2 regions of the Pseudoduganella sp. LjRoot289 genome follow, and region 1 is predicted to be linked to the other one. Evidence: riboswitches for the same ligand, from Rfam matches in the RefSeq annotation. Region 1 holds a riboswitch; the other holds the start of a gene.
What was found. A riboswitch is a leader RNA that binds a small molecule or an ion and turns the genes downstream of it on or off. The one in region 1 is predicted to bind cobalamin.
Positions count from the first base shown of each region.

Region 1 (5,370 bases):
GCCCACCGGCAGCTGCTGCGGCGCGAACACGGTGCGCGCCAGCGTGTCCGCCAGGACCAGGTAGCCGCCGCCGGCCAGCATCGCGGCCGGAATCAGCACCCGGTGGTCCGGGCCGAAAGCGAAGCGGCAGGCGTGCGGCACGATCAGCCCGACAAAGCCCACGCTGCCCGCGTTGGTCACCGAACTGGCGGTCAGCAGTGCGGAGACGAAGAACAGCCCCTTGCGCAGCAGGCCGACGTTGATGCCCAGCGTGACAGCCGCTTCGGCGTGCAGCGCCATCACGTTGATGGCGCGCGCGCTGCGCAGTGCGAACACGGTGGCGCCGGCCAGGATAATCCACGGCAGCCAGCGCATCGGCGCGCCGGACAGGTCGCCTATCATCCAGAACACCATGGTGCGCAGCCGGCTTTCCGGCGCGATGGAAAGCATCAGCGTGATCAGCGCCGTGCAGGCCGCCGTCAAGGTCACGCCGGTCAGCAGCAACAGGGCGGTGCCGCCTTCGGCTGCCGCGCCGCTGCGCATGTCGCGCCGCGCGAGGAAGTACAGCAGCATCGCCACCGCCACGGCGCCGCCGAAAGCCGCGGCATCCACCATCCAGGCCGCGCACATGAACAGCAGCGCCGCCAGCGCGCCTACCGCGGCGCCGGCGGAAATGCCCAGCACGTAGGGGTCGGCCAGCGGATTGCGCAGCAGGGCCTGCATCATCACCCCCGCCAGCGACAGTGCCGCGCCCGTGACGAAAGCCGTCAGCGCGCGGCTGCCGCGCAGGTCGAGCAGGGTGGCGGCCAGGCTGTCGCTGCGGCCGTTCCACAGCGCTTCAAGCGCGCCGGGAATATCGGCCAGCGGGATGTGGACCGAGCCCGTCACGCCTGAGAACAGCAGGCTGGCGATGACGAACAGCAGCAGCGCGCCGCTGATGGCGGCCGCACGCGTGCGCAGGTTGCGGGATAGTGGATGCATGTCGCTTTCTTGTTGAGTTGTGGCGCCTTCCGCGTGAGCGGAAGGTTACACCACAACGTGATTTACCTACCTGATGCCGTAGCGCACGCCGGCGAAGAACTTGGCGCCAGGCGTGGCGTAGTTGCGCGCCACCTCATAGTTCTTGTCGGTGACGTTGTTCCAGCGCGCCAGCGCGGACCAGTCGCGCGCGAACTGCCAGGTGGCATACAGGTTCAGCAGGCTGTAGCCGCCCAGGCGGTTGCGGTTGGCGGCGTCGTCGAAGCGGGAAGCGGACACTTGCAGCTCGGCGCCGGCGGTCAGCGCGCCGGTTTCGTATTCGACGCTGGCGTTGCCGTGCTTCTTCGCGCGGCGCGCCAGCGACTTGCCGGTGGTCTCGTCCTTCGGGTCCTGCCAGTCCGCGTTGGCCGCCACGGTGAAGGCGCCCATGCGGCGGCTGGCGTTCACGGTCAGGCCTTCCAGCATGGCGTGGTTGACGTTGTAGGCGCAACTGCCTTTGCGGGCGCGGTCGGGGCAGGGCGTGGTGGTCACCAGCATGTCGGTAAGCTTGTTGCGGTAGACGCTGGCGCCGAATTCGTTCGTGCCGTCGTCGTACTGCAGGCCGGCTTCGGCATTGCGGCCTTGCTCGGGTTGGTTGTTCTCGTAGCCGAAGCCCGGGTAGTACAGCTCGTTGAAAGTGGGCGCGCGGAAGCTGGTGCCGATGCTGGCGCTGGCGCGCAGTGCGCTGCTGACGCGATAGCCGTAGGCGGCTGAACCGCTGGTATTGCGGCCATACTGCGAGCTGTCGTCGGAGCGGGCGCCGAAGGTAGCCAGGTGCGCGCCGCGCTGCAGGCTGTAGGCGGCGGCCAGCGAGTCCGTCTTGCGCTGCTTGCCCAGCGCGGTGGTGGTGCCCGACCGGACCTTTTCTTCGCGGTGGCCGGCCAGCAGCTGCAGCGTGTCGTCGCCAATGCGGAAATCGTTCTGCCAGGTGAAATCGGTCTGCCTGCTGTTGATCTGGCTGTAGGTGCTGGCGACGCCGGTGTCCGAAATCGACTTGTCATTCGCCTTCGACAGTTGCACGGTGCTATACCAGTTATCCATCACCCGGTTCTTGCTGAACACGCCGATGTTCTCCAGCTTGTTGTGGCTCTGCGTATTGTATTTGCTGGCGCCGCTGTCGAACTGGCCGTCGATGCGGCTGTTCAGGAACACCAGGCCCAGTTCATGGCCCTTGGCCAGCTGGAAGCCGAACTGGCCGGAGGTACCGACGCGGTCATAGCCGTCATTGTCGGCGTTGTACTGGGTGCTGCCAGGCTTGGTGGAGGAAAAACCGTCCGACTTTTCCTTGCCCGCGCTCAGGGCGTAGCTGAAGCTGTTTTCGCCGCCGGTGGCACCGAACACGCTGGCGTCGAAAGCGCGCGTCTTGTCGCTGCCTGCGCCGGCGAAGGCGGACACGGTGGGCGCGCCCGCGCCCTTCTTGGTGAAGATCTGTATCACGCCGCCGATGGCGTCGGCGCCGTAGAGGATGCTCATCGGGCCGTATACGATCTCGATGCGGTCGATCGCCTGCAGCGGTATGGCCGACCAGCTGGCCGTGCCGGAAGTGGACGAGCCGATGCGCACGCCATCCACCAGCACCACGGTCTGGTTGGGGTTGGCGCCGCGAAGGTAGACGCTGGAATTGGTACCCGGTCCGCCGTTGCGGGCGATCTCGATGCCGCGCTGGCGCTGCAGCAGGTCGGTGATCGAGCCGGCGCCGGAGCGCGCGATGTCGTCCGCGAGCAGGGTGAGGGAGTCGCTCAGCACGTCGCGCTGCAGCTGCGGCGAGCGCGTGGCGGTGACGATGACGGCGTTGGCATTGACGCTAGCGGCGGCGGTCTGGGCGTAGGCGCAAGGCGCGGCAATAGCTAGCGCGAGCGAGGAGACGGCCGCGTGCCGAATAACAGGAAAGCTCATAATGGATCTTTTTTTAGTATGCAACCAGCCTACTTCCCCGTGGGCTGGATTGAACAGATGCGCAGCGCGCATCCACCTGTCTTGGCCGGTATCCGGGCTCGCAAGTTAGACCGCCTCACCTTCCCATGCAAAGCACAGTGGTTAGTCCGAGGCAGCTTGTCGCCGTGGGCGACACTTGTTTACCGTTGCGGGGGCAGCACACGTTGGCCGCTTTCTCAGTAAGAAGCAGCGCCGTGTTTCCCGTTTAACTGCGCGCATGGACATGCGCGCGGGCACCAAAACGCGGTCATTATACGTTTTTTCAGGCGGAGGCTTCCAGAATGACAGCTTCGCCGTAGGCGGTCTTGTGCGGCGAGGCGGCCGCCAGCAGCGCGGTTTCGTGCAGCGGCAGGCCGGCCTGCAGCGCCGTCAGCAGCCGGATGGTGCCCGCATGGCAGATGATGGCGGCCTGCGCGTGCGGCTGGCGCAGCAGCTCGGCGCGGAATGCCGCCACGCGCGCGGCGACCAGCAAGACGTTCTCGCCGCCGCCGGGACGGTAGTGGACCAGGTCCGCCGCCCAGGCATCGACTTCGGCGCGCGGAATGTCGTCCCAGCTGCGCAGTTCCCACGCGCCGAAATCCATTTCCGCCAGCCGCGCATCCAGCACGGGTGTGCCGAGGCGATGGGCAAGCGCGGCGCAGCGCAGCAGCGGGCTGGCATAGAGCGGCGTATCGTCAGGGATCAAAGGGGCGTGCGCCTTGCCGGAGCCGATGCTGGCGCTGGTCCGCAGTTCGGCCAGCACACGCTCGAGGTCCTTCGGTTCGGCGGGCAGGTCGCTGCTGCCGTAGCAGACGCCTGGCGCCACCAGCGGCTGCGGATGGCGGATGAGTATCAGGCGCATGGCCAGGCGCCATGGCCAAGGCTGGCCAGCACGCACAGATAGACCAGCACTTCGGTCACCTGCTGCACGGCGCCCAGGCAGTCGCCCGTGTAGCCGCCGATTCGGTGCGCGAACTTGCGGCCCAGCCAGACGGCGGCGCCCAGCGCGGCCAGCACGGCGGCGCAGATCGCCGGCCATGGCAGCCATCCCATCCGGGCGATGAGGGCCGCCGGCAGCAGCGTGCATGCGCAGGCGACGGCGAATTCCGCGCCGCTCATCTCTTGCGCCATTGGCTTGGCCTTGCCCTCGGCGCGCGCGTACTCCATGCGCCAGATCAGCGACGTCGCCGCGAGGCGGGACAGCGGATGCGCAAAGAACAGCGCGGCCACCGCGACAGCGGGCGGCATCAGCGACAGCGCCGCGCATTTGAGCGCGAGCAGGGAGATGGTGCCGATCGCGCCGTATGCGCCTATGCGCGAATCTTTCATGATCTCCAGCACCCGTTCGCGCGTCATGCCGCCGCCGAAGCCGTCGCACATGTCCGCGAAGCCGTCTTCGTGGAAGGCGCCGGTGGCGTAGATGCCGGCCGCCGTCGCCAGCAGCACGGCCACCGGCGCGGGGAACAGGCAGGCCGCCGCCGCGTACACCGCGCCGGCGATGGCTGCCACCACCAGCCCCACCAGCGGGAAGTAACGCGACGCATGGTGCAGCCAGGAGGGATCGAAACCCACCCAGCGCGGAATCGGGATGCGCGTGAAAAACTGCAGTGCAGTGAAGAACAGCCGCAGCTGGTGCAGGGCGTGGTGCATGGCGGGGCGCCTACTCGGACTTTTCGCTGACCTGGGCGGATTCGAACGTCGCCATCTGGTTCACGAAGTTCACGGCCGCGCGCAGCAGCGGCAAGGCCAGCGCGCAGCCGGTGCCTTCGCCCAGGCGCAGGCCCAGGTTCAGCAGCGCGCGCTCGCCCAGGTTGTCCAGCATGGCCTTGTGGCCGCTCTCATCCGAGCAGTGCGCGAACACGCAGTAGTCCAGGATGGCGGGCTGCAGGCGCGCAGCCACCAGCAAGGCGCTGGTGACGATGAAGCCGTCGATCAGCAGCACCTGGCGCTGCTCGGCCGCCTTCAGCATGGCGCCCGCCATCATGGCGATCTCGAAACCGCCGAAGGTCGCCAGCACGTCCAGCGGTGCGGTGGCGGCGGCGTGCTTTTCGACGGCCGCCTCGATGACGCGCTGTTTGTGCAGTACGCCCTCGCTGGACAGGCCGGTGCCCGCGCCCACGCATAGTGCCACCGGGATGCCGGTCAGTTTATGCATCAGCGCGGCAGCGGCGGTGGTGTTGCCGATGCCCATTTCGCCAAAGCCGACCACATTGCCGGGCAGGTCGGACGCCAGCGCCATGCCGTGTTCCAGCGCAGCCGCGCACTGCTGCGGCGTCATGGCCGGCTCTTGCGCGAAGTTGCGCGTGCCATTGGCCACCTTGCGGTCGTGCAGGCCGTCGCGAGCGCCGAACGCGTGGTTCACGCCCGCATCCACCACATGCAGCGCGCAGGCGTTCTGCCGCGCGAAGACATTGATGGCGGCGCCCTGGGCCAGGAAGTTCTCCACCATCTGCCAGGTCA
Region 1 covers NZ_CAXUPN020000001.1:5,317,347-5,322,716, reverse strand. Annotated here, with positions in the region: gene ACSQ8Y_RS22835 (FecCD family ABC transporter permease) at 1-960, opposite strand, end outside; gene ACSQ8Y_RS22830 (TonB-dependent receptor domain-containing protein) at 1,027-2,892, opposite strand; cobalamin riboswitch at 2,959-3,187, opposite strand; gene ACSQ8Y_RS22825 (histidine phosphatase family protein) at 3,194-3,772, opposite strand; gene ACSQ8Y_RS22820 (adenosylcobinamide-GDP ribazoletransferase) at 3,763-4,560, opposite strand; gene cobT (nicotinate-nucleotide--dimethylbenzimidazole phosphoribosyltransferase) at 4,571-5,370, opposite strand, start outside.

Region 2 (5,370 bases), 3.0 Mb from region 1:
TTCGGTGCCCGCCTGGCATCGGTGGACGACAGCGCGGCGCGCGCCGTCCCCGGCGTGAAGGCGGTGCTGCGGGTGCCGTTGGACCGGGGCGCGGAAGGCGTGGCCATCGTCGCCGCCGGCTATTGGTCCGCCAAGCAGGGCCGCGACGCGCTGAAGCTGGCGTGGGACGCCGGCGCCGTGGAAAAGGTGGACAGCGCGCGCCAGCTTGCCGAGTACCGCGAACTGGCCGGCCGTTCGGGCCCGCTCAAGTTCGACGCCGACATGGCGCCCTTGGCCGCCGCGCCCATGCATATCGACGCGGAGTTTGTATTCCCTTACCTGGCGCACGCTTCGATGGAGCCGCTCAATTGCACGGTTCGACTGAGCGATGAGGGCGCCGAACTGTGGGTCGGCACTCAGGTCCCGGGCGGCGACGGTGCAGCTGCCGCACGCGTGCTGGGCATCAAGCCCGATCAGGTGAAGGTACACGTGCAGATGGCGGGCGGCGGATTTGGCCGGCGCGCCTCCAGCAGCAACGACTTTGTAATGGAAGCCTGCGGCATTGCCAAGGCCGCGCGCACGGCGGGCCTGAACGCGCCGGTGCGCACAGTGTGGAGCCGCGAGGACGACATGCGTGGCGGTTATTACCGGCCCATGCATTTGCACAGAGCACGAATAGGCTTCGATGCGAGCGGCAAGGTGCTGGCCTGGGACCACGCCATCGTCGGCCAGTCCATCACCACCGGTTCCGTGTTCGAGCCCTTCCAGGTGAAGAACGGCATCGACGGCACGGCGACCGAAGGCATGCGCGATCCCTATCCCTTCCCGATGCGCCTGACCGTGCACCATCCCAAGCAGAACGTGCCGGTGCTGTGGTGGCGCAGCGTGGGTTCCAACCACACCGCCTTCGTCATGGAGACGCTGGTGGACGAGATAGCCCGCGCCACGAAGCAGGATCCGGTGGCTTACCGCATGCGCATGTTCGGCGAGAAACAGAGCAGGCACCGCGCCGCGCTGCAGCTGGCGGTGGACAAGAGCGGCTATGGCAAACGCAAGCTGGCGGCAGGACGCGCCTGGGGCGTGGCGGTGCACGAGTCCTTCGAGACCGTGGTGGCTTATGTGGTGGAGGCGTCGTTGCAAGGCGGCCAGCCCAGGCTGCATGCGGTGACGGCGGGCGTGCACTGCAACCTGGCCGTCAATCCGCGTTCCATCGAGGCGCAGATCCAGGGCGCGGCCGTGATGGGACTGTCGATGTGTTTGCCCGGCGCGGCCATCACGCTCAAGGACGGCGTCGTCGAGCAGAGCAATTTCGGCGACTTCACCGTGGCCCGCATGACGGACATGCCGGCCTTCGCCACCCACATCGTGCCCAGCGCCGAGCCGCCCACCGGCATCGGCGAACCCGGCCTGCCGCCGCTGGCGCCCGCGTTCGCCAACGCCATCGCGCGGCTCGCCGGCAAGCCGCTGCGCGCACTGCCGTTCCAGCTCAAAGGGTAGGGGGCGCCGGCGTGGCTTGGCCGACGGTAGGGGCTCGTTGTAGCGGCGCAACCCGGGGCGCCGGCGGGGAGCACCCTCGGCCGATGCGGCGCGTCGCGCTCGGCAAGCTAAGAATATACTGTGGCATTCGTCCAGAGAAACGGAGCGCCACGTGCAAGCGAGTTCAAGGGATCAGCCCCCGGTTATCCGGAGCGCCGCCAGCAAACAGGACGCGGGCGGCAACCCTGCGCGGCTGCGCCACGCCACGTCGCGCCACGAGGCCGAGCGCCGCCTGCGGGAAAGCGAGCGGCGTTTCCGCCTGATGGCGGACTCGATACCGCAATTGATCTGGATACTGGACAGCGCGGGCCGGGCCGTATTCGTCAACAAACAATGGATGAGCTACACCGGCGCCGACCTGGCCGCCACCGGCCCGGATCAGCTGACTGGCTTCATCCATCCCGCCGACATCCCCGCGACCTTGGCGGCATGGGCGGTCGCCAAAGCGAACGGCGAAGTATTTTCCGTCGAGCATAGGGTGCGCTCGGCCAGCGGCGAATACCGCTGGTTCCTGGCGCGCGCCGAGCCCCAGCGCAATATCGAGGGGAGAAGCGGGGCGGCCGTGCTGCGCTGGTTCGGCACCTCGACCGATGTGCATGACAAAAAGCTTGCCGAGGCGCAGCTAAAGTTGAGCGAGGCACGCTACCGCTCGCTGTTCGATTCGATCGATGAAGGCTTTTGCATCATCGAATTGGTGTTTGACGCGGCAGGCAAGCCGGTCGACTACCGCTTCCGCGAAATCAACCGGGCCTTTGCCGGCGTGACCGGCCTGCCGGCCGCAGAGGGACGCCTGATGCGCGAACTGGTGCCCGAGCACGAAGAATTCTGGTTCGAGACCTATGGCAAGGTGGCGCTCACGGGCGAACCGGTACGCACGTCTTACGAAGCGAAGGCGATGGGGCGCTGGTTCGACTTATACGCCTTCCGCGTCGACGACCCGGCCGAGTGCAGGGTCGCCATCTTGTTCAAGGACGTCAGCGCAGCCAAGCGCAGCGAGGAAGCGCTGTTGCTGGCCGACCGCCGCAAGGACGAATTCGTGGCCATGCTGGCGCACGAGTTGCGCAACCCCCTGGCTCCCATCAGCGCGGCGGCCGACTTGCTGGCCATGGGCGGCCTGAACGAGGCATGCCTGAAACAGACCGGCGGGGTGATTTCGCGCCAGGTCAGGCATATGACCGGCCTGGTGGACGACTTGCTGGACGTGTCGCGTGTGAAGCGTGGCCTGGTCCGCCTGCGGTGGGATTGCATCGACGCGGCACGCGTCGCCGCGGACGCCGTCGAGCAGGCGCGCCCGGCGATCGAAGCCGCAAGCCAGCGCCTGACGGTGCAGGTGCCGCCCGGCGAGGTCTGGCTGCGCGGCGACCATAAGCGCCTGGTGCAGGTGATGACCAATTTGCTTAACAATGCCGCCAAGTACACGCCGGCCGGCGGCGAGATCGTGCTGCGCGTGGAAGTGGAAAGCGAGGCTGCGCAGCCGCAGGTTCGGATGACGGTGCGCGACAACGGTGTCGGCATGGCGCCGGAGTTGCTGGAGCGCGCCTTCGAGCTGTTCGCCCAAGGCGAGCAGGATGGCGGCCATGAAGAGATCACGTCCGGCGGGCTGGGAATAGGACTGGCGCTGGTGAAGAGCCTGGTCGAGCTGCACCACGGCAGCGTGGCGGCCCACAGCGCCGGGCCGGGGTGCGGCAGCAGCTTCACGGTTTGTCTGCCGCTGGAGCAGGCTTGCTAATTTGAAGTGACTGGTCCGGAGGACTGGACTGGCGGCGCATGCCAAACGTATAATGCGCTCGCTCTGGTGCCCGCGCGCGTAGTCTTCGTGCGCAGTTAAACGGGAAACACAGGCCGCGCAAGCGGTCAGGTGTGCTGCCCCCGCAACGGTTAGCAAGCGTCGTCCTTGACGGCAGGCTGTCTCCCAACACCACTGTGCTTCGGCATGGGAAGGTCGGACAGCTAGGCTTGCGAGCCCGGATACCGGCCAGAGCAGGTGGAAGTGCGCTGCCGTGCGTGGCGCGCTTCTGACAGCAATCGCGCCTACGGGGAAGTGGGGAGGATTGCCGCTCCGTAGGAACATTCCATGCCAGACCTGCCTATCGACGGTGCCGTGCGCGCCATCGAAACCTTGCTGTATTCGATTTCCACTTTGCTGTACCTGCCTGTGTTGCTGGGCATCGCCGCGTTGACCTTGCACATGCTGGTCTGCCTGGGCACCTTCGTCGCCGAATGGAACGAGCGCCGGCGCGGCGTGCGCGTGCTGGTCGACGCGGCCACCGCGCAGATGCAGGCCGCCGCCGCGCAGCAGGGAAACCCGCCGCTCGAGGTGCGCCTGGAACGCCTGGTGCAGCGCACCGACGCGGCCGGCGTGCGCCGCCTGGATTCGGTGCGCTTCGTCGTCCGCGTCGGCCCGGCGCTGGGCTTGATGGGCACCCTGATCCCGATGGGCATCTCGCTGGCCGGCCTGGCGCAAGGCAATCTGCCGAAAATGGCCGAGAGCATGACCACAGCGTTCACCGCCACCGTGGTCGGCCTGGCCTGCAGCGTGACGGCCTACGTGCTGACGCTGGCGCGCGAGCACTGGCTGCGCAACGACCTGACCGACGTCGCCTATGCGGCCGAGACGCTGCTGGCCGGGCAGGCCGGCCTGGAAGCCCAGGCCGTGCCTGCGGCGCCGCACCTGCTGCGCTCCGGAGGCTGACATGCGCTACCTCAATCGCCACCGCTACAGCCGTCACGACGGCTCTGGCGGCGAAGACCCGTTGGCGGGCGTCGCCAACCTGTTCGACGCCAGCATCGTCTTCATCGTCGCCATGATGCTCGCCCTGTTCTCCGCCTGGAACATGATGGACCTGCTCGACCCCAACTCCGAAGTCACCATCGCCAAGAAGAGCGCGGACGGCAAGGTGGAAATACTGACCAAAAAGGGGTCCGAGATCAAGGTGACCCGCGTCAGCGACAAACCCTTGTCGGGCAGCGGCAAGCGCCTCGGCACCGCGTACCAGCTCCCGGATGGAAAGGTCGTCTATGTACCTGAATAAAGTGAAGGAGGCCTTGCCGCGCTTGGCCAGGTGGATCGCCATGCCGACCGCCGTGCCGATTACCATGCCGCCGGCGGCGCCGCTTTCTGCGAGGGTGGCCATCGTCTGTGCCGCCTTGTGCGGCGCGCTGATGCCTTCCGCCGCACAGGCCGCGCCGCGCACCTTGGCGCTGTTGCTTGGCGACGTGGAATCGCGTCCCGCCGTATTGGCTGTGCGCGGTCTGCAGGCCGAGCTGAAAGCGCACGACATCAGCGTGCGCATCATCCCCGCGAACGGCATGGCGCCCGCCGACCGCGCCGCCCTCGTCGCGGCCGATGCCGTGCTGCTGGACGTGAAGAACAGCCAGCAAACGCAGGCCCTGGCGCCCGAACTGAAGGCGATGCAGCGCCAGCGCCACGCGGTCTACGCGGTCGGCGGCGTGCCGGACGACGCGCTGCGCGAACTGGGCGTGCGCGAGGACAAAGCCATCCGGGACTACCACCGCACCGGCGGCGTCGAGAACATGGGCAGCCTGCTGCGCTACGTGCTGAAGAATGTGTTCAACGCGAAGGTCACCGTGCCGCCGTTGCAGGCGATGCCGGAGGCCGGCTTGTACGACGTGGCCGCGAACCGCACCGCCACCAGCTACGCCCAGTACCTGCAGGGCTACGCGAAGCACCGTCCCGGCGCGCCATGGGTGGGCGTGGTCTTCTACCGCGCCAACCTGGTGTCCGGCCAGACCTTGCCTCTGGCCGCCATCGTGGAGAGGCTGGAGCGCAGCGGCTACAACGTCATGCCGGTGTTCGGCTATCCCTACGACGTGCCGCTGAAATACTTTCTCGAC
Region 2 covers NZ_CAXUPN020000001.1:2,302,408-2,307,777, reverse strand. Annotated here, with positions in the region: gene ACSQ8Y_RS09725 (molybdopterin cofactor-binding domain-containing protein) at 1-1,476, shown strand, start outside; gene ACSQ8Y_RS09720 (PAS domain-containing sensor histidine kinase) at 1,628-3,244, shown strand; cobalamin riboswitch at 3,292-3,509, shown strand; gene ACSQ8Y_RS09715 (MotA/TolQ/ExbB proton channel family protein) at 3,590-4,207, shown strand; gene ACSQ8Y_RS09710 (DUF2149 domain-containing protein) at 4,209-4,547, shown strand; gene ACSQ8Y_RS09705 (cobaltochelatase subunit CobN) at 4,534-5,370, shown strand, end outside.
Region 2: it holds a riboswitch for cobalamin, as region 1 does, so the genes downstream of both, ACSQ8Y_RS09715 (MotA/TolQ/ExbB proton channel family protein) here and ACSQ8Y_RS22830 (TonB-dependent receptor domain-containing protein) in region 1, are expected to answer to the same signal.